One region of the Bacillus sp. WC2507 genome, then DNA from elsewhere that is predicted to be linked to it. Evidence: a T-box and tRNA genes for the amino acid it is inferred to sense, from the RefSeq annotation. Region 1 holds a T-box; the other holds one or more tRNA genes.

Region 1 (14,602 bases):
ATCCAATCCGCGAATTATTTAAGTTATATGTTCAATTCCATGAAGAGGTAAAAGACGACGAAGAACTAGAAGCAGAAGGGCGCGCTTGGTTTAAGAAATTAGAAGAAGGTGATGAAGAGGCAGTTGAGCTTTGGAATTGGTTCCGTCACGAATCCTTAAAAGAATTTTCTCGTATTTATGAACTTCTTGGTGTTGAATTTACTAATTTTCAAGGAGAAGCTTTTTATAATAATTTAATGGAAGATTTTATTGGAATTTTAGAAGAACATGATTTGCTTGAAGAGTCTGAAGGCGCGTTAGTCGTTAATTTAGAAGAAGAGGGAATGCCGCCTTGCTTAATTAGAAAATCAGATGGTGCGACGATTTACGCAACGCGTGACTTAACGGCAGCGTTATATCGTCAAAATACATTTGGGTTTGATAAAGCGTTATATGTAGTTGGCCCAGAACAAAGTTTACACTTCAATCAATTTTTCACAGTATTAAAAAAGCTTGGCTACACTTGGGTTGACGGCATGGAACATGTACCGTTTGGGTTCATTTTAAAAGATGGTAAGAAAATGTCGACCCGTAAAGGAAAAGTTATTTTACTCGAAGAAGTACTTGAGGAAGCAATCGAACTTGCAAAACAAAATATTGAAGAGAAAAATCCAAACTTAAAACAAAAAGAAGATGTAGCAAAGCAAGTTGGTGTAGGGGCAGTTATCTTCCACGATTTAAAAAATGAGCGTATGCATAATATTGAATTTTCATTAGAAAACATGCTGAAATTTGAAGGTGAAACAGGGCCGTATGTACAGTACACACATGCACGCGCTTGCTCTATTTTAAGAAAAGAAAGTGTAGAATTTGAAACGTGTACGTTTGCATTGAAAGATGATTATAGCTGGAGCGTTGTAAAATTACTTAATAAATTCCCACAAGTAATTGAAGCGGCCTTCAACAAAAATGAGCCATCTATTATTTCAAAATACGTATTAGATGTAGCACAATCGTTCAATAAATATTACGGAAATGTACGTATATTGGAAGAGAGTGAAGAGAAAGACAGCAGACTTGCATTAGTGTATGCTGTGACAGTTGTATTAAAAGAGGGGTTACGTTTACTTGGGGTGGATGCTCCTGAGGAGATGTAAAATAGTAGTAAACTGGCAAACCGGTTTTGGTATGAACCTGGTTTGTTTTTTTATTTGGATATATAATTCTTTTGCAAAATCAATTAAAATCTTTTTAGAGAGGGTGATTCATATTGATCCGAACTTTTATTTTACAAATTCCTTGTCATAGAAGATCAGAAAGAAGTTTCCTTAAACTACAAAAGTACATACCTTTATGTGCGCGTTGTACAGGCATGCTTATCGGTATTTTACTGTTTCCAATTTATTTTTATATGACACCTTCATTTCTTATAGCAATCATACTATCCTTTTCTGCTCAAATTCCGTTACTTATTGATGGATTCACCCAAAAGTGGAAATGGAGAAGCAGCACAAATTTGCTAAGAGTAACTACCGGTGTATTAAGCGGTAATGGTATGGGATTACTCATTTCATCTAGCATTATATGGATTCTTTCTTAAAGCATATATTAATGGAGGTATTTACATAAATGTTCTGGGTTTACTTAATCCTAATTTTTATTTCAGGCGGAAGTGGAATAGGTTTTATAATTCAAAACAAGTATACAGAAGCAATAATAGCTTTTGTTATTTGCGCACTACTGATTGGGCTACTGTATTATTATCTTAAAAGAAACAAAAGAAAGAGAAAATCAGATTGTGGCGATGTAGACTGTACGGATTGTTTAGATTGTGATTGTACTAATTAAACTTCTAATCATCTACCTTTCTTCTAAATCAAAAGCTGGCGTATCGTTAAAAATACACTGGCTTTTTTGCTTTGAAATTTTAAGAATGGTGTAGGAATACGGCTATTGTATAGAGAACTTTAGTTTTGTATATAAAAGGAGGCGTTAAACTTGGAAACGTACGATTGGAATAGTAAACTAACATATTTAAAAAACACGAGAGATCTATATTACAATGATGATTATGTATGCTTTTTAATAAATACTGTGTGGAAGGTTACTAAGCCAGTACATATCGTTGATTATGGTTGTGGATATGGTTATTTAGGCTTAATATTAATGCCTTTACTTCCAGAAGGGTCAAAGTATACAGGCATTGATAGTGGAGAAACATTACTAACTGAAGCGAGAGAGTTGTTTCGTTTCCTTCCGTATGATTCAGAATTTCTTGAAGGAGATGCTACAGAAATTGAATTGAACGATACATACGATATAGCAATCTGTCATGCTTTTTTGTTACATATGAGTTCACCAAAAATGATGCTAGAAAAGATGATACAGTCAATTAAGGATGGTGGTAAAATAATCTGTTTTGAACCACATTGGATATCAAATATGTCTTCATACTCTTTAGATGGAGAGAGCCAATCGGAAATTATTAGGTTAGGCGTTTTGCAGAAGTTATTTGAAAGTGACACGCAGAGAAGTGGACAAGATGGAAATATTGGTATGAAAATACCGATGTATTTAAGTGAATTAGGTGTGAAAAATATTGAGTGTAGAGTGAGCGATAAAGTGAACTTTTTAGACTCTAATATACATCACAATGATAAAAACGATTTGTATCATTCATTAAAAGAAGAGGGGATAGCGGGCAATCCAGGAGATAAACAGCAATTTATAGAACGTTTAATGGTTAGAGGGTTAACATATGAGGATGCGTTAGCTCAATATGAAGCTGAACTACGATTTTTTAAAGCATTTCATTTACATTCCTCTTTAGTATACGCTCCGAATATGAAAATTACATTTGGTGACAAAGTATGTTAAAAGGTAGCGATATTCCGAGGGATATCATTTATTTTGGAAATCGCTGATATATTTGAATTATCGCCGATATAATTTCATGTACTGATTTTAACTTTCGAAAGATAAGATCCACATGTTACGTTATTCCATATAATTAAATAAAATATGGAGAAAAACAATCATTTTTACTATATTTTGTTATAAATTCGAATAATATTAAATAATACTATCCATTATAGGAGATTTTAGTTGAATACATACTATATGATGTGTAGAATCTAAGCAAGTAGCAGTACAAATAAATATTCGAGGTGAATACATGCTAGATTTTAAGCAGTTAGATGCTTGTTTGAAAGACAAGAGATTTGTAGATGGATTACAGGAAATAAATAAAGAAATTTCATATATAAAAGAAACGAATACTTTATCTTATGTGAAAAAGTGGCTTGCTAATATTTCTTCACATGAGGAGTTTGATATATTAATTCGCCTTACTGATGAAGGGCTTATGCACCAATACAGTTCATTCCTCATTCGCTACGCCTACAAAAAATTTCCAAATATGAGAACGCTCTCTTTATATTGTGATGAGTTAATTGATGAGCGGAAAATACTTGAAGTAGAACAGTTGTTAAAAGAATCATTAGAAGAGGTAAATAAAGAAGAAATAGAAGCTGATCTTTTAGCGAAAACGTATTTTACGTTAGTACGATGTCTGTTGGAAATGAAACGAAATGAAGAAGCACTAATCTATATGCAAAAGGCAGAGGAGTACAGTGCACGTGCCGTATTTGATAAATGGGGCTACGTCTATATGCATACAGGTGAATGGGAGAAAGCAGAAGAACAATTTATAGCTGGCATGCAGCATAAAGATTGTGAAGAGTTATCGACCTATTTATTATCACAGTTATATGCGAATCAAGGAGAACAAAAACGTGCATTACAGCTAATCGATGATGCAATTGTAAAGTTCCCGCAAGTACCATATTTTCATTTTGAAAAGGTAAAATATTTATTAGATTTAGAGAAGTATGAGGAGATGTTAGCGGTAATAGATAACATAAACAGTCAGCTTCCTTATCATGCGTATAAAACTTATTTTGTACATTTACATGCAGAAGCGCTTTACAAAATGAATAAACTTATAGATTTACAACAGTTATTAAAAGAAGAAAAAAGTTTAAAAGAGTCTTTATATCATAATTTAGAAAAAAATCCAGATGGAAAAAAGGTTCACTTACCGATAGTTCCAATTGTACAAAAGGATAATTACTGTGTTCCGACAAGTTTAGAAATGATGTTGCAGTTATGGGGAGAAAAACGTACGCAAGATGAAATAGCAGAGTTTATTTTTGATATGACAGGATCGAAGTTTTCAGATACTGTTTCTTATTTAGAAGAATTAGGTTATGAATATCGTTATTTTAAAGGGAATGAGGAAAATTATAAGAGACTACTGGATGAAGGGATTCCTGTTTTATTAAGTATAGACATTGAGCATGCTTCACATGTGCAAGTATTATCTGGATATGATGATACGTTACAAGCTTTTTATGTTCAAGACCCGAACTTTATAGAACCAGTTATTGTGGAATATAGTAAGCTACAAGAAAAATATCGTTATACAGGCTGTTTAGCGATTACGTTTGTTCCGAAAGAAAAGAAGGAAAAACTATCATTTTTAAATGAAGAAGAGAATCATTATTTTAAATCTGTTTTTTCTCTTACGGATCATTTAGATGAACATGATAAAGAGGGGATTCATAACTTAATACAATTTTTAAAAGAGACGAGTGATAATCCGAATACGTGGCTATATACGGTTAAGCATTTAGATGTGGAAGTAGATAACGAGTTTATTTTATCTTGTATTGAAAAGTTAATGGAGAGGTTTCCGAACTCAGATTTTGTTAAATTGCATGGTGTGCAGTGTTTTATTCGCCTTCAAGAATTAGAAAAAGCTGGGCAAATGCTCGCGAGTGTTGAGAAGAAAAATAATCGTGCTTTATATCATTTAATAAACGGAAGATATGCTTTTGAACAGGAAAGTTATATAGAGGCGATTTCCAGTTTTCGTTACTCCTTACAATTAGACGCAGATCAGCCGATTGCTTGGAGTTTTCTTGCTTTATCATATATGTATATCGATCAATTGGAAAAGGCGTTGCAGTTTTCTCAAGTAGCTTTAGAGCGTAGTCCTGAAAGATTCACTTTAACGAATCACGGGTTAATATTGATAGATTTAGAAAGATATGAAGAAGCGTATGAAATCTTTAATGATTTGTTAAGAGAGTATAAAAATGAGGCACATGTATGGTATGAGCGAGCGAGATGTGCGCATCATTTAGGGAAATTATATTTAGCGGTAAAAGGGCTTAAAATAGCGATTCATTTGGATAGTAAAGCATCTTACATTTATACGAAACTTTCGGAAATATACGAATCTGATTTGGAGGATGAGGAAAGTACGAAAGAAATTTTATTAAAGGGTATTGAGAATTGTGACGATAAAGCACCTCTATACGTAAAATTGGGTGACTATCATTTTCAAAATGATAGTCTGGAAGAAGCAGAAACATTGTATAAGCGTGCTTTAGAAGAAAATCATGATGACGTTTATTCTCACTTCGGACTTACGCAAGTTTATATGGCGAAAGAACAATACAAGGAAGCAAAAGAATATATTCTCGGTATTGAAAAACAAATTGAAAAGAGCCAAGATTTTCTTATGAATGCGGGAATGGTTTTATGGGATGCTGAGGTTGAACTTGGTGGAAATGAAGAAGGGTTTAAAGTAGCATTGTCTAAGTTAGAGAGTGGTATAAAGCAGAGTGAATACAATGTAGCAAGTGCGTTAGATGAATATGTGAACCGAATTAAAGGAACGGTATTTGTACAAAGAGGTATAGCATTCTTAAGAACTTTACACAAAGAAAGAAATGAAGTAAGTGAATACGGTTGTTATACAGGTATTTTATATGAATCTATTGGACAGTACGGACAAGCAATGAAAAGATATAATAAGGCAATAGAACAAAAGGAAACGGCATTACCTTATTACCGAATTGGTGAAACACTTATGGCATTAGGGCAATTGACAGAAGCAAAGCAAGCGTATGAAACTTGTTTAGAGCTTGATGGGAATTTCGTCGGTGTACATTTACAGCTTGCGGAAATATACGAAAAAGAAGAAAACCGTTCTAAAGAACAAAGTCATATGGTTCAGGCGATGAAAGAAGAGCCGTTGCATATTAATATGGAATATTTGGCACAGATTTCAGTAGAAATGAATCTTCAGGAAGAATTGTTGACGGAACTAGAACAATTAGCGGACGAAGTACCTGAAATATGGCGATTAGATGCGATCGCATATGTGTATGGAGCAATGGATGAAATAGATAAAGAACAGGCATGGATTGAAGAGGCGCTACAATTAGATGGTGAGCATACAGAAGTTCTAAATCATTATGCAAAAGTGTTAGTGAAAAAAAGAAATGCAAAAGCAATTGAAATTGCAATGAAAGTGATACAAAAAGATGTAAATAATGAACGTATATTTGATGTATATGTAAAAGCGATAGAACAACATAAGAAATTGTCTAACATACGAGATTTTCTTCATACATTAAAAGTGAAAAAGGCAGAAAGAAGTATGGCATTTATGTATGCTGCATCTGCAGTTACGGAAAGATGGATTGAACGTCAACAAAAGGAACAGCCGAAGAAATCCATAATTACGAGAGCTTTTTATCGTATGAAAAACCGTGCAAAAGAAATTTCGATTATTACTACAATCATTGATTTATATGAACTTTCGTTAAAGTTAAATCCGAAAAATAGTATGGCAGCGCAGCGATTTGCACTATTTTACGAGAATGTGACGATGTATAAAGAGGCGATAGACGTATTGCAAACATCGTTAGAAAGTAAATGGGATTATGATGTAGCGAAGCAACTTGTAAATCTTTTCATAGCGTGTGAGGAAGAAGATATGTTACGGGATGCTTCGGAATTAACGAAGCAGATGGTTCGAGAGTTACCAGATGATTATGATACACTTCTTTTACAAGCACAAGTATTCTTTAAAATAGGTGAAGAAAGAAAAGCAGAGAAGATTACCTTACAATTAACGGAGCAAACACCGTTTGTAAGTAGAGCGTTCCTTGCTTTAGGAGAAATATATCAAAGTCAAGAAAGGTTTGAAGAGGCAATTCATGTGTTAGAAAATGCTTCTATACATCATCCAAATGAAACAGCAATTCTTCTTTCTTTAGCATCTTCATATCATGGTTCCGGCCAAACACTAAAGGCAGAAAAAATAACAAATGAAGTATTAATAATTGATGCGAGTGATTTGTTAGCAAGATATGATCGTGCTTGTTATTTAGCGCGGTTAAACAGAAATGAAGAGGCGAAGGAAGAACTTGAAATTGTCCTTCGTGAGGATGAGTCGGGATTTTTTGCTGAACTTATCGAGGATAAAGAAAATTTAGCAGCATTGCGAGAATTTGAAAAGTAATTGTATAAGAAAAGCGAAAAAGGGTATAAATAAAAATATATTTCGAATTAGTTGACAATTCATTGCCCAATGGCATAGAATAGCTTTTAACAAAGTATACAAATCTGAAGACGAGAAAGAGTAAAATAATGAACTGTTCCCCAGAGAGCCGGTATGTTGCTGAAAACCGGTGTGCAGACGTTATTTGAAAATCATCTCCGAGGAGCCGAGGCTGAAATAAGTAAGCCCGGACGGGTGTCTACCGTTACAAAGAACACGTATGATAGTACGTTGCTAAGTGCTATTAGTGAAGAGCTAATAGAATTAGGGTGGTATCGCGGGTAAGCCCGTCCCTACTTTATAGGGACGGGTTTTTTGTGTGCTTTTTTAAAAAATTCAAAGGAGTGATTGTACATGAAAAAAGTAGATGTAAAAGAGTCAGCTGTAGGGAGAGAAACACGTATTCGTAAGCAGTGGAACGAGCAAAGTATTTTCGAGCAATCAATTCAGAATCGAGAAGGCGCACAGTCTTTCGTATTTTATGAAGGACCACCAACGGCGAACGGTTTACCACACGTCGGGCATGCACTTGGACGGACAATTAAAGATGTAGTAGCAAGATATAAAACGATGGCTGGTTATAAAGTGTTAAGAAAAGCGGGATGGGATACACACGGTTTACCTGTAGAATTAGGTGTTGAGAAACAACTCGGTATTTCAGGTAAACATGAAATCGAAGAGTACGGCATTGAACCGTTTATTCAAAAGTGTAAAGAGAGTGTATTCACATATGAGAAGCAGTGGCGTGAATTCACTGAAAGCATCGGTTATTGGGTAGATATGGATGATCCATACGTTACGTTAGAGAATCCATATATCGAAAGTGTATGGCATATTTTAGGGACGATTCATGAAAAAGGACTATTGTATAAAGGGCACAGAGTTTCTCCATATTGCCCAAGCTGTCAAACATCTCTTAGTTCACACGAAGTTGCACAAGGGTATAAAACAGTAAAAGATTTAAGTGCAACAGTTAAATTTAAAGTGAAAGATAGTGAAAATGAATATTTCCTAGGTTGGACAACAACACCTTGGACACTTCCGGCAAATGTTGCGCTCGCTGTACATCCAAATTTGGAATACGTGAAAGCGAAACAAGAAGGTCATGTATACATTGTTGCGAAAGAACGTGTACAAGATGTATTAAAAGAAAACTATGAAGTACTATCTGTTCATAAAGGCGAAGAATTAGTAAAAACATCTTATACAGCACCATTTCCAATGAAAGAAGTTACAAATGGCTACCACGTTATCGCGGCAGATTTCGTAACGGCAGATAGTGGTACAGGACTCGTTCATATTGCTCCAGCATATGGGGAGGACGATTATAGAGTCGTTCAAAGTGAAGGATTGTCATTCTTACATGTTGTAGATGAAAAAGGTGAGTATACAGAAGCAGTACCATTTTTAAAAGGGAAATTTGTAAAAGATTGTGATGTGGATATCGTTCGTTATTTAGCGAAGGAAGGTTTACTATATCATAAAGAAAAGTATGAGCATAGCTACCCACATTGCTGGCGCTGTGATTCACCACTTCTTTATTATGCAGGAGAGAGTTGGTTAATCCGAACAACTGCAATTAAGGATACATTTTTACAAAATAACGATTCTGTTACTTGGTATCCAGATCATATGAAACATGGACGCTTTGGTAAGTTTTTAGAAAACATGGTGGACTGGAATATTAGCCGAAATAGATATTGGGGAACACCATTAAATGTATGGGAATGTGAAAGTTGTGATCATCAATTCGCACCGAAAAGCATTGCTGATTTAAGAAAGCATAGTACGAAAGAAACACCTGAAGATTTAGAATTGCATAAGCCGTATGTAGATGAAGTGCAAGTTTGTTGCGAAAAATGCGGAAGTACAATGAATCGTACACCAGAAGTGATTGATGTTTGGTTTGATAGTGGTTCCATGCCGTTTGCGCAATATCATTATCCATTTGAAAATAAAGAGTTATTTGAAGAACAGTTTCCAGCGGATGTTATTGCAGAAGGAATTGATCAAACACGCGGATGGTTTTATAGTTTATTAGCAGTATCAGCACTATATACAGGAAAAGTGCCTTATAAACGAGTGTTATCACTAGGGCATGTTCTAGATGAAGAAGGACAGAAGATGTCTAAAAGTAAAGGGAATGCACTAGATCCAGTTGATTTAGTAAATCAGTTTGGTGCAGATGCTTTAAGATGGGCGCTACTCGTTGACAGTGCTCCGTGGAATGCGAAGCGTTTTTCTGAAAGAACAGTACTGGAAGCAAAATCTAAATTTATAGATACATTAGTCAATGTGTATAGTTTCTACGTTTTATATGCAAATTTAGATGAGTATAAACCGAATGAAACATATGATGTAAAGCGGACGAAATTGGATGAATGGGTATTATCAAGGCTGCATAGCACAACGAAAAAAGTAAGAACAGCACTTGATGATTATCAATTTACGAATGCAGCTCGTGAAATCGCGGCGCTTGTAGATGAAGTAAGTAACTGGTACGTAAGGCGATCACGTAATCGTTTCTGGGAATCTGGTATGAATGCAGAAAAAGCAGCTGCGTATGAGACACTTCATGAAGTGCTTGTGACAATTAGTAAATTAATCGCACCATTTACACCGTTTGTCGCTGAAGATATTCATTTAAATTTAACTGGAAGTAGCGTTCATTTAGAGGATTATCCAGTTGTGAATGAATCACTACTTCAGCCGAAATTAGAAGCAGAAATGGATGCAGTTTTACAAGTTGTTGAACTTGGAAGAAGTAATCGTAATCAGCATTCTTTAAAAGTAAAACAGCCGTTAGCGGAACTTGTATTACTAGCACATAATGAGAATGATATGGATTGGGAATCGTATCGTGATATCGTCATGGATGAACTAAATGTCAAAGCGTTCCATGTTGAACTCGATGAAACGAAATATACGTCCTATCAATTAAAGCTGAACTTTAAAACAGCTGGGCCGAAGTTTGGTAAAAATGTGAATGCATTAAATGGCTGGCTAAAACAATTATCAAAAGAAGAAGTACAACACTTTGTATCTACAGAAAGAGCAGTTTACGAAGCTGCACCAGGAGAAGAAGTAGTGGTAACAGCTGAAGATGTATTAGTAGAGAAAGTTGCAAAATCAGGATTCTCTAATACGACTAACGGACAATATACAGTTATGTTAGATACGAATGTAACGGAAGAATTGTTACAAGAAGGAGTAGCGCGTGAATTCATTCGAGCGGTTCAAGAATATCGTAAGCAGTTGAATTTACCGGTTAATTTACGAGTAGATGTTATTCTTGATACAGAGGAAGAACTACAACGAACATTAACGAACCATAAAGATTTATTGGAAGAAAATTTACTCGTTAAGCAATTTACATTTGATCACTTAACGAATGAAGACGATGAACTATCTTTAGGTGAAGCGAAAGTTCGAATTAAATTAAGCGCGGCTCATTAAAGAAAAAAGGAAGTTGGAATGATTCCAACTTCCTTTTTGTATGATGGAAATTTATCCGGCTAATTTCCTCATAATCCATTCGATAGGTCCTCTAGAAAATTTCTTTCTCCATAATACGCTAAACAAAATACTGGAAATGAAAAATGCAGTAGCAAATAATAAAACGAATAGTAGTGATTGATGTTCCATTCTATTTAATAGAATTAATGTCCCAATACCGATAAATACATGACTGACATAATGAGTTAACGTTAATTGGCCTGTTTGTACAATGGAAGTGACAAACCAATTATTTCTATATTTTTCAGCGATGTTGAGGCAAATGATTAATGTAGCAATAGCGGATCCTGTAGCAGATAAAATATATAATACATTTGGTAAAATGGGTCCTGTATTAAACAAAAATGTGGCGGCTTCTTTGCCGATGTATGGAATAAAAAAGTGAGTAAGCCCTTTTGATAAAAGTTCTGACAATATTGTAATTGTAATACCCAGTAAGAGTAATCTTTCTTTAATTTTCTTATTATGAAGATCTAACCTGCCAATTATCATACCGATTAAGAAGAACGAGAACCAAGGAAAAATTGGGTGATACCCATTAAAGAATAAGTTGCGAAGAAAACCCTTTATTGTCCAGAAGTCTACATAGTTTATGAATGGAGTAGGTCCTCCCCAACCTTCGAAAGTATTGAAAGTAAGCTGAAGAGATTGTGCGATGAGTAGGATAATAATAGATAGCAATAGTAATAGTTTTTTGCGTACTGTAATGAGTAATGCAGCAATGAAAAGGTAAACACCGTAATAGTGTAATATATCCCCAGTCCACTCCATTACATATAGTAGTAATCCTAAAATAAATAAGAAAAGTGATCGTTTCCAGATGGTCTTTCGGCTATTAGAAATTTTTATTTGTTCATTGCTAGCAACGGCTGACCTAGTCATTAAAGTTATACCGATGCCTGCAAGTATAACAAACAAAGCAGAAGCTCTACCTTCAAAAAGTGACATGAAGGTTATTAAAAAAGGGGGACCATTTCCTTCTGCACCTGTTATTACCATGAAATTGACAAGTAGCATACCAAACATCGCCAAAGCTCTAGCAAAATCTAAGCCGATAATGCGCTTATTAGTATTCACTTCAATCCCTTCTTTCAAAAATGCTATTTACAGCTTCAATCCAAATTTGTTTATAATCTATCTTTGCGTCAATCATCATAAAATTCCCGATATTATCAAGCACTAATGCTAACATATGAGCTTTTGAAACTAAATTTTTATTTTCAATTAATTGAAGTTCATTTGCTTTTGTAAGGAGTACTTCAAATCCATGTAAATATTCTGTTTGCACAGTTAGTAATCGATCTTTGTACATATTGTTTCTGGAAGATAGTAATACATACTCTTGCAACACACGATTAAAATAAGGGTCGTTTCGCTGTTCATCAATTATTTTAAGACCAATTGCAGTGCATTTTTCAATAAAATTTGGTTTCGTAAATTCTTCTGTATGAAAATACGAAGAGAACTGCATAGCTTTACATAATTCTGTAAAAATACATTCAATTAAGGCATCTTTAGACTTAAAGTAGTAATATATAGATGGTTTTGCGATACCAACCTCCTCACCAATCATCGTATAAGTTGTTTTAGCAATACCGTACGTAGCAAAAAGGCGATAACTTGCTTCCATTATTGAAGAGAGTGTTTCTTCACTTTTACTCATATAGTTCCTCCTAAAAAAAGGTTATTAACATCGTATCATTCATAAGTGATTTTTTCAACCTACCGTTAGGTAAAAAACGGCCTATTTTTTTACACAGTAATATGAAAAGTTTCGGGGGGAAGGGAAGGAATGGATTTAGAAATTTCTTTCTAAAGTATTGTTTTTACTTTACACATAAATATTGAGAAAATTTCACTCACCCTAAATGGAAAGGTAATAGAATTGTTTATAGAGAATTACTCGTAGATTCAATTTTTATCCCCCCATTTTGTGGGGAATGATTGCCTAGTGGTAATGGGATAAGGTTGAGCTACTTTATTAGGGGGAGTGGTTCTATGTTTAATAAAAAAATGGTGGCAATGGCAATGACTGTGCCATTAGTAATGGGGACGATTTCTACGGTTTCGGCATTGGAAAAACAACAGCAAGTAAAGCTAGAAGCTTATTCACCGCAGAAAAAAGCAACTGAATATTTAAAAGAAAATGCTGCGCAGTATGGATTGAAAGCTGACCTCTCAGACTTGCAATATATTTCTACAACAGAAACGTCAGTAGCTTCATATGTTAGGTTCCAACAAGTTGTTAATGGTGCACCTGTATTTTCAAAACAAATAACAGTTACGCTTAACGGAGAGGGAAAGGGAGTACTCGCTGTTTCTGATTATCAGCCTGTTACAGGTGTGAAGGAAGTAACGACAAAAATTAGTGAAAAAGATGCAATACAAAAATCAATGGCGTATGTTGGAGAAGCAAGTGAGCAAAATTTATGGGCTCCTACAGATAAAGAGTTCGGATATATTGTTGAAGAAGGAATTGCTCGTCCAGTATATAAAGTTGTAGTCCATTCTAATAATCCATTTGGTGCATGGGAAACATTTATTGATGCAGAAAATGGAAAGTTAATTAAAAAGGTTGATATAAATCGAAAAGCTGAAGGATCAGGAAAAGTATTTTTACCTAACCCAGTCGTATCTAGTGGTAGTAAAGTTGGCCTAAAAGATAATAATGATGCAGATTCAACAGCTCTAACGAACCAATTGAAGACTGTTACGTTAAAAGGTTTAGATGGAACAGGATTTTTAATTGGAGAGTATGTAACGATTTCTTCAAAAGCAAAAACAAAATCTACAAACTTACAATTTAACTATACACGTGCAAATGATAGCTTTGAAGATGTTATGTCGTATTATCATATCGATACATTACAGCGTTACATTCAAGGGTTAGGTTTTAAAAATATTAATAACCGTTCGATAAAAGTGAATGTTAATGGTACAACTGATGATAACTCATTCTATTCTCCATCAACAAAAGCTTTAACTTTCGGTACTGGAGGTGTTGATGATGCAGAAGATGCTGGTATTATCGCACATGAGTATGGGCATTCGATTCAAGATAACCAAGTTCCTGGCTTTGGTAGTTCAGCAGAAGGTGGAGCGATGGGAGAAGGATTTGGCGACTTCTTAGGTGCTACATATGAAGATGCAGTATCGACTACTGGATATGGTAAAGCATGTGTTGGAGAATGGGATGCGACAGCTTATTCTAGTTCAGATCCAACATGCTTACGCCGATTAGATACGAATAAAGTATATCCGAAAGATATAACGAATGAAGTGCATGATGATGGTGAAATTTGGGCTCAAGGTCAATACGAAATGGCACAAGCTTTTGGACGTGATGTAGCAACGAAAATTATTTTACAATCACATTGGTCATTAACACCAAACTCTAAATTCCGTGATGGAGCAAAAGCAATTAAGCAAGCGGATGCTCTTTTATATGGAGGACAACATGCTGCTGATATCGATCGTATTTGGGCAGCAAGAGGAATTAGTACGAATTAATATAAAAAGTCGTGGCGTTTATAAGCCACGACTTTTTAATTTGCTTAAGAACTGGTACTAGTAAAGTAAGCTATATGAATGCTAATGTAAATTCATCCGCATTCTAGTTGTTTTTTTCGTCTTTAAAAACAAAATGCTCTTTAAATTTTCTAGACTCAACTTTTTGACCGTTTCTCATGG
Region 2 (16,757 bases), 2.1 Mb from region 1:
AAGTACTGCAACTTTAATTGGTACTTTTAGTGTAGAGATGTATTCTTCTACCTCGTTAGCGATGCTAATTAAATCAATTTCAATACGACCGCAAGTTGGACAAGAAATAAGTGTTGCTGCATTAGATGCAAGGCCGAATGACTTTAATAGTTCACGCGCAACTTTTACTTCTTCAACTGGGTCAGCACTTAATGAAATACGTAGTGTATTTCCGATGCCTTTATTTAAGATTGCTCCAAGACCAGCGGCACTTTTTACAGTTCCAGCAAATAATGTTCCAGATTCTGTAATGCCTAAATGTAATGGATAATCAAAAGCACGAGCAGCTTTGTCGTATGCTTCAATTGCTAAGTTAACATCAGAGGCTTTCATAGATACGATAATATCGTGGAAATCTAAGTCCTCTAAAATTTTAATGTGATGTAGGGCGCTCTCGACCATACCATCTGCAGTTGGGTATCCATACTTTTCTAAAATGTGACGCTCTAATGAACCTGCGTTTACACCGATACGGATTGGAATACCGCGTTCTTTTGCTGCATTTACAACAGCTTCTACTTTATGGCGACGACCAATGTTACCTGGATTGATACGTACTTTATCAATGCCACCTTCAATTGCTTTTAAAGCAAGGCGATAATCAAAATGAATATCAGCAACAAGTGGAATGTTGATTTGTTTTTTAATATCAGCAATAGCATTTGCTGCGCGTTCGTCTGGAACAGCAACACGCACGACTTGACAGCCAGCTTCTTCTAAACGTTTAATTTCAGCAACTGTTGCTTCAACATCATGTGTTTTTGTTGTTGTCATACTTTGTATAATTAATTCATTATTACCGCCAATTGTTAAATTACCGACTTTAACTGGACGTGTTTTTGTACGATGAGTCATTTCATTCACGAATAGATCGCTCTCCTTATAAAAGAAGTTTCTTATTTAGTCCCTCATATCAATGATAGTATACGTGATACAGGGCTATAGAAACCGAAGTGCTCGGTTTCACTTTTACTATTGTATCAGCGCCTTCATGTAATTGACAAGGATTAAGTGATTGCTTATTGATATAACGGGAATTTATAAGACTTTCCAATTTGTATTTTTGTAGCAGATGTACTTTTGTTCAGTTGTTTAAAGTCATCAATTACCTTTTCAATAGAAGGGATTTTTTTCTTGTTAATTTGTTCGGTAATAGAAAGAACTGTCTCACCTGTTTTGACTTCAATTGTTTTATAAGTGACATCTGTTTCTTTTTCTGCTTTGTTCTCTTTCTTTTGTTTTGTATCTGTACTTTCTTGTTTTATCGTTTGGGCCGCATTTGTTTTTTTATATGAACTTAACATCGGTAAAGTGCCGATTTTTATATCGTAATAAAATATATAACCAAGAACAAGCACGAATAAGAATATACCTAATCTTTTCATATTCTTCACTCCTTTGCTAGGAATATATGCTTGTCCAAAAAAAAAATGCCTAATTAGGCATTTTTTTCGTTCTTATTTTTCTTTCGGTTTTGGAACTTCTTTAATTGTTAAGTATAGAACAATTAAAACAACTGCGATATAAATGAATGTTGAACCAGGTACAACGATTTTGAATAAATCCATAATCATAAAGAAGATTGTTGGAATTGTGTAGCTGTAAGCAGTTAACGTCCATACTTGCTTATAAGATAATTTACGTTGACCGCTCATAGCCGAACCTATAAACGCAAGTAAAGTAATTCCTAAGAAAGTAATAAATAATTGGAATAGGTATACTAAAACTCCGATAACGGCTAGTAAAATTGGATAAATACTATCGAATACAGAAATAAAATCTTGCAAATCTTTCTTCTCAAGAGATGTCCCTAATAAATCATTATAGGAGTATGTTTGTGTTTGACCATTTCCTATAGAAACTACTTTATCTTTTAAAATAAATAAACCAGTTTTGTTTTGATATTTTTCTATATCTGTTGTATTTGGATCAAATACGAAAAGAGCATCTCCCTCTTCTTTTTGAATAGGTTGTTCAATATCGGCCTTTAGTTCACCATTTTCAATTTTAAAATCAGGTAAATCTTTTTCAATTGCTTGATTTACCATGGTAACACTATCTTGAATAAAGCTACCGTAAAAGAATGTTCTTGGAATAGTAGTGATTAGACAAAGTAGCATAATATACAAAATGGTTTTTCCGATTTTTTGAAAACGGAATAGCGCCATATCTTTAGGCGAATATACGCTTTTTGCTAATTGGGTAAATATGGACATAGATTCACTTCCTTTATGTATGTATAAAATCATTGTAACGTAGGAATCTAGAGAATCTCAAGATATATTATATTTACATATAGTGGAGATAACTAAATTTCTTTTTATTAATTTTCTTCTTTTGAATGAGAAAAATACAATTGACACTTTTCTTTTCCATATGGTAAATTTATCTTACATTTCTTAAAGAATATATCCGATAGGGATTCCTTTATTTGATATGTTGTTACATACATAATTGTGGACCCTTAGCTCAGCTGGTTAGAGCAGACGGCTCATAACCGTCCGGTCGTAGGTTCGAGTCCTACAGGGTCCATATCCATTTCACATGTTTATTACGTCAGCAGGAAGCTTCCTTGTAGAAGGGAGCTTTTTTTATGAAATATATGAGCATTTTAATTGAAAAGAAGTGGGAATTTTGCTACTTTAATGATAGCAAGACAATGTGATTTATTTGTTTGCACCCTATGGCAATTAGGGTAGAATGAAGTTGTATGTCACTTAAGTGGCAATACATAAACTGGGAGGAATATAACAATGGCAAAACACGAATTACCAAATTTACCTTATGCGTATGATGCTTTAGAGCCTCACTTTGACAAAGAAACAATGAACATCCATCATACAAAACACCATAACACGTACATCACAAACTTAAACGCTGCTTTAGAAGGTCATGCAGAATTAGCTGACAAAAGCGTAGAAGAATTAGTTGCGAACTTAAGCGAAGTACCAGAAGCAATCCGTACAGCAGTACGTAACAATGGTGGCGGACATGCTAACCATACATTCTTCTGGACAATCTTATCTCCAAATGGCGGCGGACAACCAGTAGGTGAACTTGCAACTGCAATTGAAGCGAAATTCGGTAGCTTCGATGCATTCAAAGAAGAATTCGCAAAAGCTGGCGCAACTCGTTTCGGTTCTGGTTGGGCTTGGTTAGTAGTAAATAATGGTGAGTTAGAAGTAACAAGCACACCAAACCAAGATTCTCCTTTAACTGAAGGTAAAACTCCAGTTATCGGTTTAGATGTTTGGGAACATGCTTACTACTTAAATTACCAAAACCGTCGTCCAGACTACATCGGTGCATTCTGGAATGTTGTAGATTGGAACGCTGCTGAAAAACGTTACCAAGAAGCAAAATAATTGTAATAACGATAGAAAAAGCTAGGAGAATGCTCCTAGCTTTTTTCTGTGCTTTCCTTTTACATAATTGAGCTTGTCTTTGGAAGACTAGAACATGAAGTAAAGGAGAGTTGTGTATGAAGTGGAAACATATAATTGGTGACGTTGAAGTGAATCGGGATTTAGTGTTATTGCTCCTTATTGGAGGTTTATACACGCTCGCAATTTCTTTATCGAATACGTTTGTTAACATTTATTTATGGAAACAAACACAAAATTATGTGAATCTTGGCTTGTATAATTTGGCCAGCGTTGTATTACAGCCTCTCACATTTCTTATAGGTGGGAAATTAGCGAAGCGTATTGATCGCTCAATTTTGTTACGAATAGGCGTAGGCACGTTAGCTATTTTTTTTATCGTTGTTTTAGTAGCGGGAAAAAGCGCTTCTCACTATATTTTATTAATGGGGGCTCTTTTAGGAGTCGGGTATGGTTTTTACTGGCTCGCGTTTAATTTATTAACATTTGAGATTACAGAACCAGAAACAAGAGATTTCTTTAATGGTTTTCTTGGACTTCTTACATCATTCTCTGGCATGATTGGGCCGATAGCAGCGGGATATACAATTTCACGTATGGAAAAATGGAGTGGCTATACGGTCATATTCTTTCTTTCGTTACTGTTATTTGCAATTGCTGTCATTTTAAGCTTTTTTGTATCTAAGAGAGAATGTGAAGGACGGTATGAAATTGTTCAAGTATTGAAAGAGCGGCAGGTTGATAAAAACTGGGGAAGAATTACACGAGCTCATTTTTTTCAAGGGCTGAGAGAGGGAACGTTTATTTTTGTTATTTCAGTGTACGTGTATTTAGCAACTGATAGCGAACTCGCCTTAGGGAAATATAGCTTAGTAAATTCTGCTGTATCATTTGTTTGTTACTATTTAGTCACTCGTATGTTAAAGAAAGAGTGGCGAAAAAAAGCAATTTTGCTCGGAGGCATTATTTTATATGCTGTCGTATTTTTAGTTATATTCAATGTTACATACACAAAATTACTTATTTATGCAGCGTGTATCGCAATTGCATACCCTATTTTGCTCGTTCCGTACGGGTCCATGACATATGATGTAATTGGTAGGGCGAAAAATGCGAGAGAGTGGCGTGTAGAATATGTAGTTGTCCGGGAATTATGGTTAAATGCAGGAAGAATTTGCTCGATTTTAAGTTTTTTATGTGCTGTACTATTCTTTCCGCCTGAAAAAAGTTTGCCTTACTTATTATGTATTTTAGGTGCAGGACATTTTCTTATTTATTTTGCAGTTAAAAATGTCAAATATGATGAGGGAAATACGAGTAAAACAAGTATTGTAACGCAAGGAACTACGCAGAATCAAACAGAACCAGAAGGTTAACTTCTCGGTTGTTTTATGCTAGAATAGAAAAAGATGTAAGACAGCAGTGAGGACACCTGTATGAAGGTGTCCCTTTCACATTACATAGCTGTTTGTAGAGGGGGTTTGTATGAGCAAGAAGCAGAAACAACAAAAGAAAAAGACTCACGTTCCTTTTCGGTTAAACGTGCTGTTTTTCTGCGTGTTTTTAATGTTCTCCGCGGTTATTGTAAGGCTTGGATATGTACAAATTGTTCGCGGTGAGGAATACAAGAATGAAGTGGAGAGGAAAGAGAACTCGACGATAAGTAATCCTGTACCACGTGGGAAAATATTTGACCGTTATGGGCGAGCTGTAGTAGATAATGCAGCTGTACGTACGATTACATTTACAAAAATGAAAGGATCAACTGCAGAAACTCGCTTAGAAACAGCGAAAAAGCTAGCAGAGTTGATTGAAGTACCGACAGATAAATTAACAGATCGCGATAAAAAAGATTATTGGCTTGCTATGCATAAAGAGGAAGCGAAAGAAAAAATTACGAATAAAGATCGTCAAGAGTTGAAAGATAAAAAAATTGACGATAAAGAATTAGAGGAGCGTCAACGAAGTCGCGTGACAGAAGAAGAAGTAAATCAATTATCCGCAAAAGATTTAGAAATACTAGCGATTAAAAGCAAAATGGACGGCGGATATGCAATGACACCACAAGTCATTAAGAAGGATGCAACTGATGAAGAATATGCGATTATTAGTGAAAAATTAGCGGAATTGCCAGGTGTAGATACAAGTGTCGATTGGGAGCGAAAATATGCATATGATGGTGATTTGTTCCGAAGTGTACTTGGTGGTGTAACAACTTCTGATGAAGGTTTACCGAAAGAGCGTTTAGATTACTATCTTGTTCGTGATTATAATCGGAATGATCGCGTAGGGAAAAGTTACCTTGAACAGCAATATGAAGATAGCCTGCACGGTACGAAAGCAGAAGTGAAAAATATTACAGATAAAAACGGTAATATTTTAGAAACGATTAATGTATCAAAAGGGCAAAGTGGTAATGACCTGAACTTAACAATCGATATGGAATTACAAAAGCGTGTAGAAGAAATTATCACGAAAAATTTATTGAGATATAAAGGTGGACAACCTCTTTTAGATCGTGCATTCGTTGTAATGATGAATCCAAAAAATGGTGAAGTTTTATCTATGGCAGGGAAACAGTTAGTGAATGAAAATGGCGAAACGAAAGTACAAGATTTCGCATTAGGAACGATGACAAGTTCTTATCCAATGGGATCGACTGTAAAAGGTGCGACAGTACTTACAGGGTATCAAACAGGTGCGATTCAACCGGGTTCAGTTCAATATGACGAACCAATCAGATTAAAGGGAACGCCACAAAAAGCTTCTTGGAAGAATATGGGTTACATTAATGATTTGACAGCATTAAAAATGTCTTCTAACGTATATATGTTTAAAACAGCGATGAATCTCGCAGGTGTTCAATATGTGAAAGGTGGTACGTTAGATATTCCACAAAAAGCATTTGATACGATGCGTTATTATTTCGGACAGTTTGGACTTGGTGTGAAAACAGGTATTGATTTACCGAATGAATCAGCGGGCCAAACAGGTAGAGGAAATCAGCCAGGTTTCTTATTAGATTTATCAATTGGACAGTACGATACGTATACACCACTTCAATTAGCACAATATGTTTCAACAATTGCAAATGGTGGTTACCGTATGCAGCCACAAGTTGTAAAAGAAATTCGTCAACCGGCAGCGAAACCAGATGAAGTTGGAAAAGTTGTTCATTCAATGGAACCGAAAGTTCTAAACCGTATTGATATGCCTGAATCACAAATTAAACGTGTTCAGGAAGGATTTAGACAAGTATTTAACGATTCTGGTGGTACAGCTGCGAAATACTTTACAGGTGCACCATATAAAGCTGCTGGTAAAACAGGTACAGCTCAAACTGTGTATGGCGGAGATAAAGAGATTGGTAGAAAGGCAAACGGTGAGCGTAAAGAAACATATAACTTAACGTTAGTAGGTTATGCGCCACTTGAAGATCCTGAAGTAGCGTTTTCTGTTGTTGTACCTTGGGTAGATGATAAATCAGGTATTAACGGTTATATTAGTCGTGACATTATGGACGCGTACTTTGATTTGAAAAAAGTAGAAAATGGCGAAGCTCCAACAGATGCAAAAGACAATAAAAAGAAAAATATAGATCAAGATGATGAATAAAAAAGTTGTAAAAAAAGCACACTATCTGAAAAGATAGTGTGCTTTTTTTTATGGTCCATGCATACGTTTTAATAAAGTGGACAAGCATATCGTATCGAAAAATTAAGAGGCCTAACAAGTAATACGTTTACTTCTCCTCTGGGGATAAAGGTTTTATGAACCAATCATCAGTGAAGATGAGCAGTGGCTACGGATTAAAATTTTACTTAATGTTGATTCTTGTGGAACTTTACAAAACTTTTACAAACAATTAAAACCGAATTAATAGTTTAGCAGTATTCTTATATCTGTAATCCTGTTATTTCCGGTTACTTCTAGGAGGAAGAACACGTGAAATGGATAAGTGCATCGATTAAAGTTTTCATACTGTCGACATGTTTCCTTTATGTTGGCACGTCTACTGCATTTGCTGTAAATGAAATGGGAGAAGTGAGAGTTGATGGATCCTCAACAGTTTTTCCTATTATAGAAGCAGTAGCGGAGGAATATACAAAGGTGCATCCGAACGTGAAAATTTCTATCAGTGTTTCTGGAACAGGAGGAGGATTTAATCGTTTCAGTAAAGGAGAAGTGGATATAAATAATGCTTCGAGAGTAATGAAACAAGTGGAAGAAAATGAAATGAAGAAAAACTCCATTCAGTTTACACCATTTGAAGTTGCTTATGATGGTCTGACGATCGTTGTGAATCGCCAAAACACTTGGGTAGACAATATGACGGTAGACGAGTTACGTCTACTGTGGAGTGAAGATGAAAGTGAAAAGCGATGGTCACAAATTCATTCATCATGGCCACGCGAACAGGTAAAGTTTTATGCGCCAGGTGTAGACTCTGGTACGTATGATTATTTTCAAAATGTCATCTTACAAAATAGTCGCATTGTAAAAAAAGTCTCTTTGTCTGAAGATGATCAAGTTATTATGCAAGGGGTAATGAATGATAAAAATGCCATTGCTTTTGTAGGATATGCTTATTATATGGCCAATCGAGATAAGGTGAGAGCAATAAAAGTGAATGGTGTACTTCCGACGAAAGATACGATTCAATCAGGTAAGTATAAGCCGTTATCTAGGTCGCTATTTGCTTATGTGAATGATGCATCTATCCGAAATAAAATGAATGTAGCAAATTATATTGAGTTTATGATTCAACATGTTGGTAATCTCGCTGAAGAGGTTGGATATGTAAAATTACCAAAAGAAAAGTACAATGAACAGCTGCGGATGTTAACAGAAATAAAAAGGTAATGTCAGGGTGGAAAGGGGTTTTCATCTTTGGCTTATAATGACAAAAGTCAAATTACATTTTCTGTACAACATTTGATTGAAAGAAATACAAAACAAAGAAAAAAAACGCAGCGAATCAATCGAATCGTTCCATTATTACTAAAAATAATTGCTAGCGTGTCTATTGTGACGACAATTGGAATTATTTTTACTTTGGCAAATGAAACAATGATGTTTTTTCAAAAAATACCATTACACTCCTTTTTGATGGAGAAAGAATGGTTACCTTTTTTTGAAGATCCTAAATTCGGTATATTACCACTTATATGTGGAACGGTCCTTGTAACAGCAATTGCTATGTTCGTAGCAATTCCTATCGGTTTAGCGTGTGCCGTATTTTTAAGCGAATATGCTTCAAACGGTGCAAGGAAAGTGTTAAAGCCAATGTTAGAATTATTAGCAGGTATCCCGACAATTGTATATGGTTTTTTTGCATTAACAGTTGTAACACCGCTTTTACAACGGATTATACCTGATTTACAGTTTTTTAATGCGATTAGTCCAGGTATTGTTATTGGCTTTATGATGATACCTACAATTGCATCTCTGTCTGAAGACGCAATGAGAGCTGTAGCAAAAGGAACGAAAGAAGCTTCGTTAGCACTTGGAGCAACTCGGTTTGAGATGGTAAAACAAGTCGTGTTTCCTTCGGCTTTTACAGGGATTATGGCAGCGATTATATTAGCTGCTTCCAGGGCAATTGGTGAAACGATGATCGTTGTAATTGCAGCGGGATCCACGCCGAACGTATCGCTCGATCCGACACACTCCATTCAAACGTTAACAGCTTATATTGTGCAAGTGAGTTTAGGTGATGCTCCGCATGGAACCATTACGTATTACAGCATGTACGCTGTAGGTGCAACGTTATTTTTGTTTACTTTTATAATGAACATCATTTCGCAGTTTATTATGCGCCGCTTTAGGAGGGTGACATAATATGCGAATGTTGAATCATAAAAAGATACAAGAAAATATGGCATCGCGTTTTTTAAAAGATCGAGTTTACAAATTGTTATTTTATATGGCAATTTTGTTTTCAATAGTAATACTGCTTATTTTGCTTTTTCAAATTTTTGAAAAAGGTATAAGTTATCTTTCATTAGATTTCTTTACAAACTTTGCTTCGCGTAATCCGAAAGAGGCTGGGATTGCTGCAGCTTTGTCAGGAACAATATTATTTATGAGTATTGTTATACCAGTCTCTTTTATATTTGGGGTCGGAACTGCTCTTTATTTAGAGCAATATGCGAAGGAATCTATATTTAAAAAGGTAATAGAAATTAATAATCAAACGTTAGCAGGAGTACCTTCCGTTGTATTTGGATTACTCGGCTTAACCATTTTTGTATATGCTCTTCATCTAGGTGAGAGTATCATTGCGGCGGCACTGACGATGAGTTTACTCGTCTTACCGACAGTTGTTGTAGCGAGTCAAGAAGCAATACGATCTGTACCAAGTTCATTATTAGAAGCTTCTTACGGATTAGGTGCTACGAAGTGGCAAACGATGTATCAAATTGTATTGCCATATGCTTTCCCAGGAATAATAACGGGTTGTACGTTAGCGATATCAAGAGCGATTGGAGAAGCGGCACCGTTATTAGTTATCGGGGCACTTGCATTTGCAAATTATGTTCCATTTAGTATGTTTGATAGATTTACAGTTTTACCAATTCAAATTTTTAATTGGATGAGTAGACCGCAAGAAGAATTTCAGTATGTAGCAGCTGCTGGGATGATCGTTTTGTTAGGTTTGTTGCTCTTTATCAATATATTTGTCCTATGGTTACGAAATCGAAAATAAGTTGGAAATGGATGAAAGGGGAATTCAAATGGTAGCAACAGTAGTAAATGTACAGGTGAAAAACGAGGAGAAAATCGAGACTGCGCCAAAGAAAGTAGTATTTAATACGAAAAACTTAAATTTATGGTACGGAGAAGACCATGCTTTAAAAGATATTAACTTAAGCATTCATGAGAATGAGGTTACAGCAATTATCGGGCCAAGTGGTTGTGGTAAATCAACGTACTTAAAAACATTAAATCGTATGGTAGAGTTAGTACCAATCGTGCGAACTACAGGTGTAATTGAATATAGAGAGCGCAATATATTTGATAAATCATATCCAGTTGAAGAATTACGAACACATGTAGGAATGGTGTTCCAAAAGCCAAATCCATTTCCGAAATCTATTTATGAAAATGTAGCATACGGCCCAAAAATTCATGGTATAAGCGACAAGAAAACGTTGGATGAAATTGTTGAAAAAAGTTTACGTGGAGCAGCAATTTGGGATGAGTTAAAAGATCGTTTGCACGATAATGCATACGGTTTATCCGGTGGACAGCAACAGCGTCTATGTATCGCACGTTGTTTAGCGATTGAACCCGACGTTATTTTAATGGATGAGCCAACATCGGCACTAGACCCAATTTCAACATTAAAAGTAGAAGAATTAATTCAAGAGTTAAAGAAAGACTTTAGTATTGTTATCGTAACGCATAATATGCAACAAGCAGCACGTATTTCAGACAAAACTGCTTTCTTCTTAAGTGGAGAAGTTGTGGAATATACAGATACAAATAAATTATTTACGACACCTTCAGATAAGCGTACAGAAGATTATATTACAGGCCGATTCGGTTGATATCGTTGCAAGGCTCAGAGCAAATGCCTTCTTAACAGAGGGCATTTCTTATTTTTACCTCATCTAATTAGAGAAGTAATACGTCTCCTATCTTAAGGCTTATTACAAGTACGCTAGGTAGGAGATCTATATATACAATGGCACTTAATATTGAGGGGGAAGAAAAAATGGTAAGAGAACAGTTTCAATGTGATTTAAAAACGTTACAGCAAAAGGTGATTGAGCTTGGTGTACTAGCGAGGGAAGCTTTGTTGCTTGCCATGGAAGGTCTTCGTACAAGGGATGTAGAGAAAGCGTTAGAGGTTATAGATGGTGATTATCGTATGGATAATTTAGAAGAGGAAATAAATGATCTTGCGCTTATGCTTATTACGAAGCAGCAACCTGTAGCAGGTGACTTAAGAAGGATTTTTATTTCAATTAAAACAGCGACAGATTTAGAGCGTATTGCAGATCATGCTGTTAATGTTGCGAAATCAACAATTCGTCTTGGGGAAAAAGAAGTAACTGTCAGTTTGCATAATATTGAGGAAATGTTTGCTATTGCTAATGAGATGTTAAATTTAGCATTAGAAGCATACGAACAGGAAAATTTAACTTTCGCGAAACAAATTGCCGAAATGGATGATTCTGTTGATGAAATATATGGGAAAGCGATTCGTGAATTTATATCTTCAGTCCCAGAACAACCAGAAGCGATTACACAAATTACACAATTATCTTTTGTAGCGAGATATATTGAGCGTGTAGCAGACCATATTACAAATATTGCTGAGAATGTTTTTTATTTAGTAAAAGGAAAGCATTACTTATTAAATGAATAAAGAAAAAAAGCAGGTGAAACATCGCCTGCTTTTTTTAGTCAAAACATGACAAAAAAAGCTCGTTGTTTCCATTAGTTTATGATGATAAGATGTATCATAATATAATGGAAAAATTAGGACATATATGTTGGTGACTTATTGAGTATTATTTTTCTAAGTTAATAGTAAGCGCTTTCTTTTGTGGGGGTTAGAAAGATACATGTATATAGGAAGTCTTAATCAAAGTTTTTCTCACCAGTGATGATTCATTGAAATAATCAAACTTATACTGCTAGTTAATGCAGGGTAGATAATATACATATCGTATATGAAGTTATTGAACATTATATAAGTGGAGGCTGAAGTATATGAAGGGGGTTATTTTAGCTGGAGGAAAAGGAAGACGCCTTAGACCATTAACATGTAATACTCCAAAACCGATGTTGCCGTTATTAGAAAAGCCAGTTTTGGAATACAATATTGAATTATTACGTCAGCATGGTATTCGTGAAATTGCAATTACTGTTCAGTATATGAGTACGTCCATTAAGCAATATTTTGGTGACGGCAGTAAATGGGGAGTTAACTTGTACTATTTTGAAGACTCTCCTCCGCTTGGAACAGCAGGGAGTATTAAACAAGCGGAAAAGTTTTTAGATGAAACATTTGTTGTCATAAGCGGGGATGCGTTAACTGACTTTCAATTATCAGAAGGAATTACGTTTCATGAACAAAAGAAAAGAATGGTAACTATGTTTGTGAAGGAAGTAGAAAACCCTCTTTCATTCGGTTTAGTTGTAATGAACAAAGAACAAGAGGTTACACGATATATAGAAAAACCGAGCTGGAATGAGGTAGTCTCTAATATTGTGAATACAGGTATTTATATTATGGAGCCAGAAATCTTTTCTTACATACCGCCCCAAGAATTTTTTGATTTCAGTCAAGATGTGTTTCCTTTATTGGCAAATAAGAACGCATTATTTGCATATTTGTCAGAAGGTTATTGGTTAGATATCGGTACATTTGATCAATATCGACAAGCACAATTTGATTTGTTAACGAAAAAATTGCAAGTACCTATTCCTTATACGGAAGTATTGCCGATGGTATGGATGGGGGAAGGTGTGACGATTGGAAAAGGAACGAAGATTCACGGCCCTTCTTTTATTGGAGAAGGAGCAAAGATTGGTGCTGGAGCTGTAATTGAGCCGTACTCTATTATTGGGAAAAATAGTATTGTTTCAAATTATTCTCATCTTCAAAAAAGTATTGTTTTTGCAAATGCACACATTGGGCAGTATTGCGAGCTATTAGAAACGACAATAGGAGAGCATACAATGGTGGAAGATGACGTTACACTGTTTCAAAAAAGCATTGTAGCGGATCATTGTCATATAGGGAAAAGTACGGTAATTAAGCAAAAGGGAAAACTATGGCCATATAAGGCAATTGACAGCTATTCGGTAGTAGGATCGGCTGGTGTACAAGAAAGTGAAAAGAGTGCAGGATGGTTGCAAAAAAGCCGCATTGTAGGAAGAGGTAATGTTGAGATTACTCCTCAATTTATTGTAAAGGTTGCGATGGCGTACGGATCTCTTTTTGCCAAAGGAGAAAGTATATTAATCGGGAGTCAAGAACATATAGAAACGACTTCTTATAAAAATCTTTTTCTTCATGCGATTCATGGTATCGGGATTCATACGATGGAATGTAAAGAAATGAACGAATCGCTTTTTCAGTACAGTATTCAGGATTTACAATGTGCAGGTGGGGTTTTCATTCAAGTGGAAAATGAAAAAGAGGTTGTTATAAAGTTGTATGGTAAGGATGGGGTACAATTAACGTATAAGCAACAAAAAGCGATAGAACAAGTATATATGTCTGAGTCGTTTTATTACGTATGTGAGAAAGAAATGGGACGGAATAAGCTAGTCCACGTTTCTTTACATGATTATATAGAGGTTGTATTGGAGCGCATTGATATTGAAAAAATACAAAAACAGAAGTTTCATCTTCTTATTAATAAGAGAAATGATATGTTACAACATTTACTTATGCACTTTTTGCAAAGGCTTGGATGCACGGTTACGTGGATTTATGCGGGCGAACAAAAGGATCATGTGAAAGCATTGATGAAATCAAGCAAAGCAAATATGGCGCTTATGTTTTCAGAGCAAGGAAATTATTTCGAGTTATATGATAATCATAGTAATATTTACCAGGGAACAGATTTTGAAGAAGTAGATATTCCGGATTTATTACTTGAATCGGCAGGAAATATCTACCCGATGTCTTTGAAATTAGGAGAATGTTACCTTCTATTTTATACGCAGGATGAAAAAAAGTCGTTTCAAGCGAGATGGAAGCGAGATATTTTATATCGAATTGGGAAATTATTTGAGCTAATAGCATTGCAGGGAAAGACATTTCTCAGCATAGTAGAGCAATCACCTCCGCTCTATCTACTTTGTGATGAAGTGGTATGTTCATGGAATGAAAAAGGGAAAGTAATGAGGAAATTATTAGCTGATATGGAAAGAAAAGAAGAAGGTATATTTGAAGGCGTACAGTTCAAATATACGGAAAAAGAGTGGTCTTATATCGTTTCTGACACAAAACAACCGAAATTTTTAGTGTATTCGCATGCTAGAAACCCAGTAATAGCAAGGGAAAACATGAAAAATCTTATAGAAAAAATTAGACAATATCAAAAGGTGTAGAATTTTTATTTTAAAAGTGGTATTATAGTATAGTCTGATTTAAGTTATTAGTACTGGAGGGAAATAAGAATGCGTGTGAATATTACTCTAGCATGTACAGAATGCGGAGATCGTAACTATATCTCAAAGAAAAACAAACGTAACAACGCTGAGCGTATCGAGCTTAAAAAGTATTGCAAGCGTGACAAGAAGTCTACGTTACACCGTGAAACAAAGTAAGCAGTAGGAATATTTTCCTACTGTTTCTTTTTTTATTCGATTCCTCTGTTAAAAGTGATACACTATCATCGTAGAGCAAAGTATCACTGTGAGGGGGAAAATGTGTGAGAGAAGAGAAACTACGTTTACGTAAACAAATAATAGAGCACATGAATTCTTTATCAGAAGAACGATATACAACTTTATCAGAGCAAATTGCATTTTCGTTGTATGCGCAAAAAGAGTGGGCTGAAGCTAAAACAATTGGAATCACTCTCTCAATGGAAAATGAAGTGAATACATATCCTATTATCGAAAAAGCTTGGGAAGAGGGAAAGAAAGTTGTTGTTCCGAAGTGTAATAAAGGAACACGAACAATGTCCTTCCGGCACATTAGTAATTTTGATCAATTAGAAACAGTGTATATGAATTTACGTGAACCAATTCCAGCGCTTACGGAAGAAGTGAATGCAGATGAAATTGATCTTCAAATCGTGCCAGGCGTAGCTTATACAGAGCGAGGAGAGCGGATTGGATATGGCGGTGGCTATTATGATCGTTATCTCGTGCATTATAAAGGGAAAACGCTATCATTAGCTTATAGTTTTCAAATGGTAAAGCATATTCCAGTAGAGCCGTTTGATAAAAATGTAGAAAAAATTATTACAGAAAAAGGAACAATGGTTAAAAATGGGCTTGTATAGACAAATAAAAATTGACGAGACTTTTTCTTCTTGATTATAATAAAATATGTGAACGTTTTCTTATTATAGTTTTTTATAGTAAGTGAGCATAGAGGGTGATGAAATGGTATCTATTTATGATATTCAGCAATTGCTAAAGAAATTTGGTACGATTATTTATACGGGAGATCGAATTGCAGATTTACAATTAATGCAAGATGAATTGCGTGAATTAAATCAATCACAGCTAATCGATCCACAAGACTATCAAACAGCTTTATTTTTATTGAAGCAAGAAATTCAAAAAGAGCTAAATAAGAATTAGATAAAGGTAGGTAAGCAACATGGAAGAGAAATGGTTAGTTGGTGTTGACCTTGGTGGTACAACGATTAAATTAGCATTTATTAATGTGTACGGTGAAATTTTACATAAGTGGGAAATCCCTACGAATACAAATGAGCAAGGAAAACATATTACGCTTGATGTAGCGAAAGCGATTGATAAAAAGTTAGAAGAGTTAGGTGAATTAAAAAGTAAGTTAATTGGTATTGGTATGGGAGCTCCTGGTCCTGTACACGTGGCGTCTGGAATGATATATGAAGCTGTTAACTTAGGATGGAAAAACTATCCGTTAAAAGATTTATTAGAAGTAGAAACAGGATTACCTGTTGTTATTGATAATGATGCAAACTTAGCAGCACTTGGTGAAATGTGGAAAGGTGCTGGTGAAGGAGCAAAAGATTTAATTTGTATGACACTTGGCACTGGTGTTGGTGGCGGTGTAATTGCCAATGGTGAGATTGTACACGGCGTAAGCGGTGCTGCTGGTGAGATTGGACACATTACAGTAGTTACAGAGAATGCTTTTCCATGTAATTGCGGGAAGTCTGGTTGCCTAGAAACTGTAGCATCTGCAACGGGTATTGTACGTGTTGCTATGCAAAAAATACAAGAGACTGATAAAGAGAGTATGCTACGTTCTATGTTAGCAGAAGAAGGGCGTATTACATCAAAAGACGTATTTGAAGCACATGGACAAGGTGATGAACTAGCAGGCGAAGTAGTAGAAAAAGTAGCTTCTTATTTAGGATTAGCTGTAGCGAACCTTTCTAGCACGTTGAACCCAGAGAAAATTGTTATTGGTGGCGGCGTTTCTAAAGCTGGAGATGCACTATTAGAACCAATTCAACGTTATTTCGAGCAATATGCTTTCTCACGTGCTGTAAAGAGCACGAAGCTAGCTATTGCAACACTTGGTAATGACGCAGGTGTTATCGGAGGAGCTTGGCTTGTAAAAAAGCACAAATACGAAGTGAAGATGATATAAGTTATGAACTATGAAAAGAGGAAGGGGAAACCCTTCCTCTTTTTGTG

The links. A T-box is a leader RNA that pairs with one kind of tRNA and senses whether it is charged. The one in region 1 lies ahead of ileS (isoleucine--tRNA ligase), so its partner is inferred to be a tRNA-Ile.
Region 2: it encodes a tRNA-Ile, which carries the amino acid that the T-box ahead of ileS (isoleucine--tRNA ligase) is inferred to sense. The anticodon was not compared.

The regions. Positions count from the first base shown of each region.
Region 1 covers NZ_JBQXPN010000001.1:3,519,056-3,533,657, reverse strand. The annotation lists gene argS (arginine--tRNA ligase) at 1-1,136, shown strand, start outside; gene ACUN28_RS18685 (DUF2085 domain-containing protein) at 1,250-1,579, shown strand; gene ACUN28_RS18680 (hypothetical protein) at 1,609-1,827, shown strand; gene ACUN28_RS18675 (class I SAM-dependent methyltransferase) at 1,978-2,856, shown strand; gene ACUN28_RS18670 (bacteriocin-processing peptidase family protein) at 3,155-7,357, shown strand; T-box leader at 7,456-7,694, shown strand; gene ileS (isoleucine--tRNA ligase) at 7,751-10,852, shown strand; gene ACUN28_RS18660 (DUF418 domain-containing protein) at 10,904-11,989, opposite strand; gene ACUN28_RS18655 (TetR/AcrR family transcriptional regulator) at 11,991-12,575, opposite strand; gene ACUN28_RS18650 (M36 family metallopeptidase) at 12,911-14,422, shown strand; gene ACUN28_RS18645 (hypothetical protein) at 14,526-14,602, opposite strand, start outside.
Region 2 covers NZ_JBQXPN010000001.1:1,430,035-1,446,791, forward strand. The annotation lists gene ispG (flavodoxin-dependent (E)-4-hydroxy-3-methylbut-2-enyl-diphosphate synthase) at 1-894, opposite strand, end outside; gene ACUN28_RS07665 (hypothetical protein) at 1,059-1,424, opposite strand; gene ACUN28_RS07670 (DUF1189 domain-containing protein) at 1,497-2,255, opposite strand; tRNA gene ACUN28_RS07675 (tRNA-Ile) at 2,498-2,571, shown strand; gene sodA (superoxide dismutase [Mn]) at 2,793-3,404, shown strand; gene ACUN28_RS07685 (MFS transporter) at 3,521-4,798, shown strand; gene ACUN28_RS07690 (peptidoglycan D,D-transpeptidase FtsI family protein) at 4,908-7,037, shown strand; gene phoX (phosphate ABC transporter substrate-binding protein PhoX) at 7,368-8,285, shown strand; gene pstC (phosphate ABC transporter permease subunit PstC) at 8,313-9,263, shown strand; gene pstA (phosphate ABC transporter permease PstA) at 9,265-10,131, shown strand; gene pstB (phosphate ABC transporter ATP-binding protein) at 10,160-10,975, shown strand; gene phoU (phosphate signaling complex protein PhoU) at 11,143-11,799, shown strand; gene ACUN28_RS07720 (sugar phosphate nucleotidyltransferase) at 12,147-14,501, shown strand; gene rpmG (50S ribosomal protein L33) at 14,571-14,720, shown strand; gene ACUN28_RS07730 (5-formyltetrahydrofolate cyclo-ligase) at 14,825-15,403, shown strand; gene ACUN28_RS07735 (YqgQ family protein) at 15,507-15,707, shown strand; gene glcK (glucokinase) at 15,727-16,710, shown strand.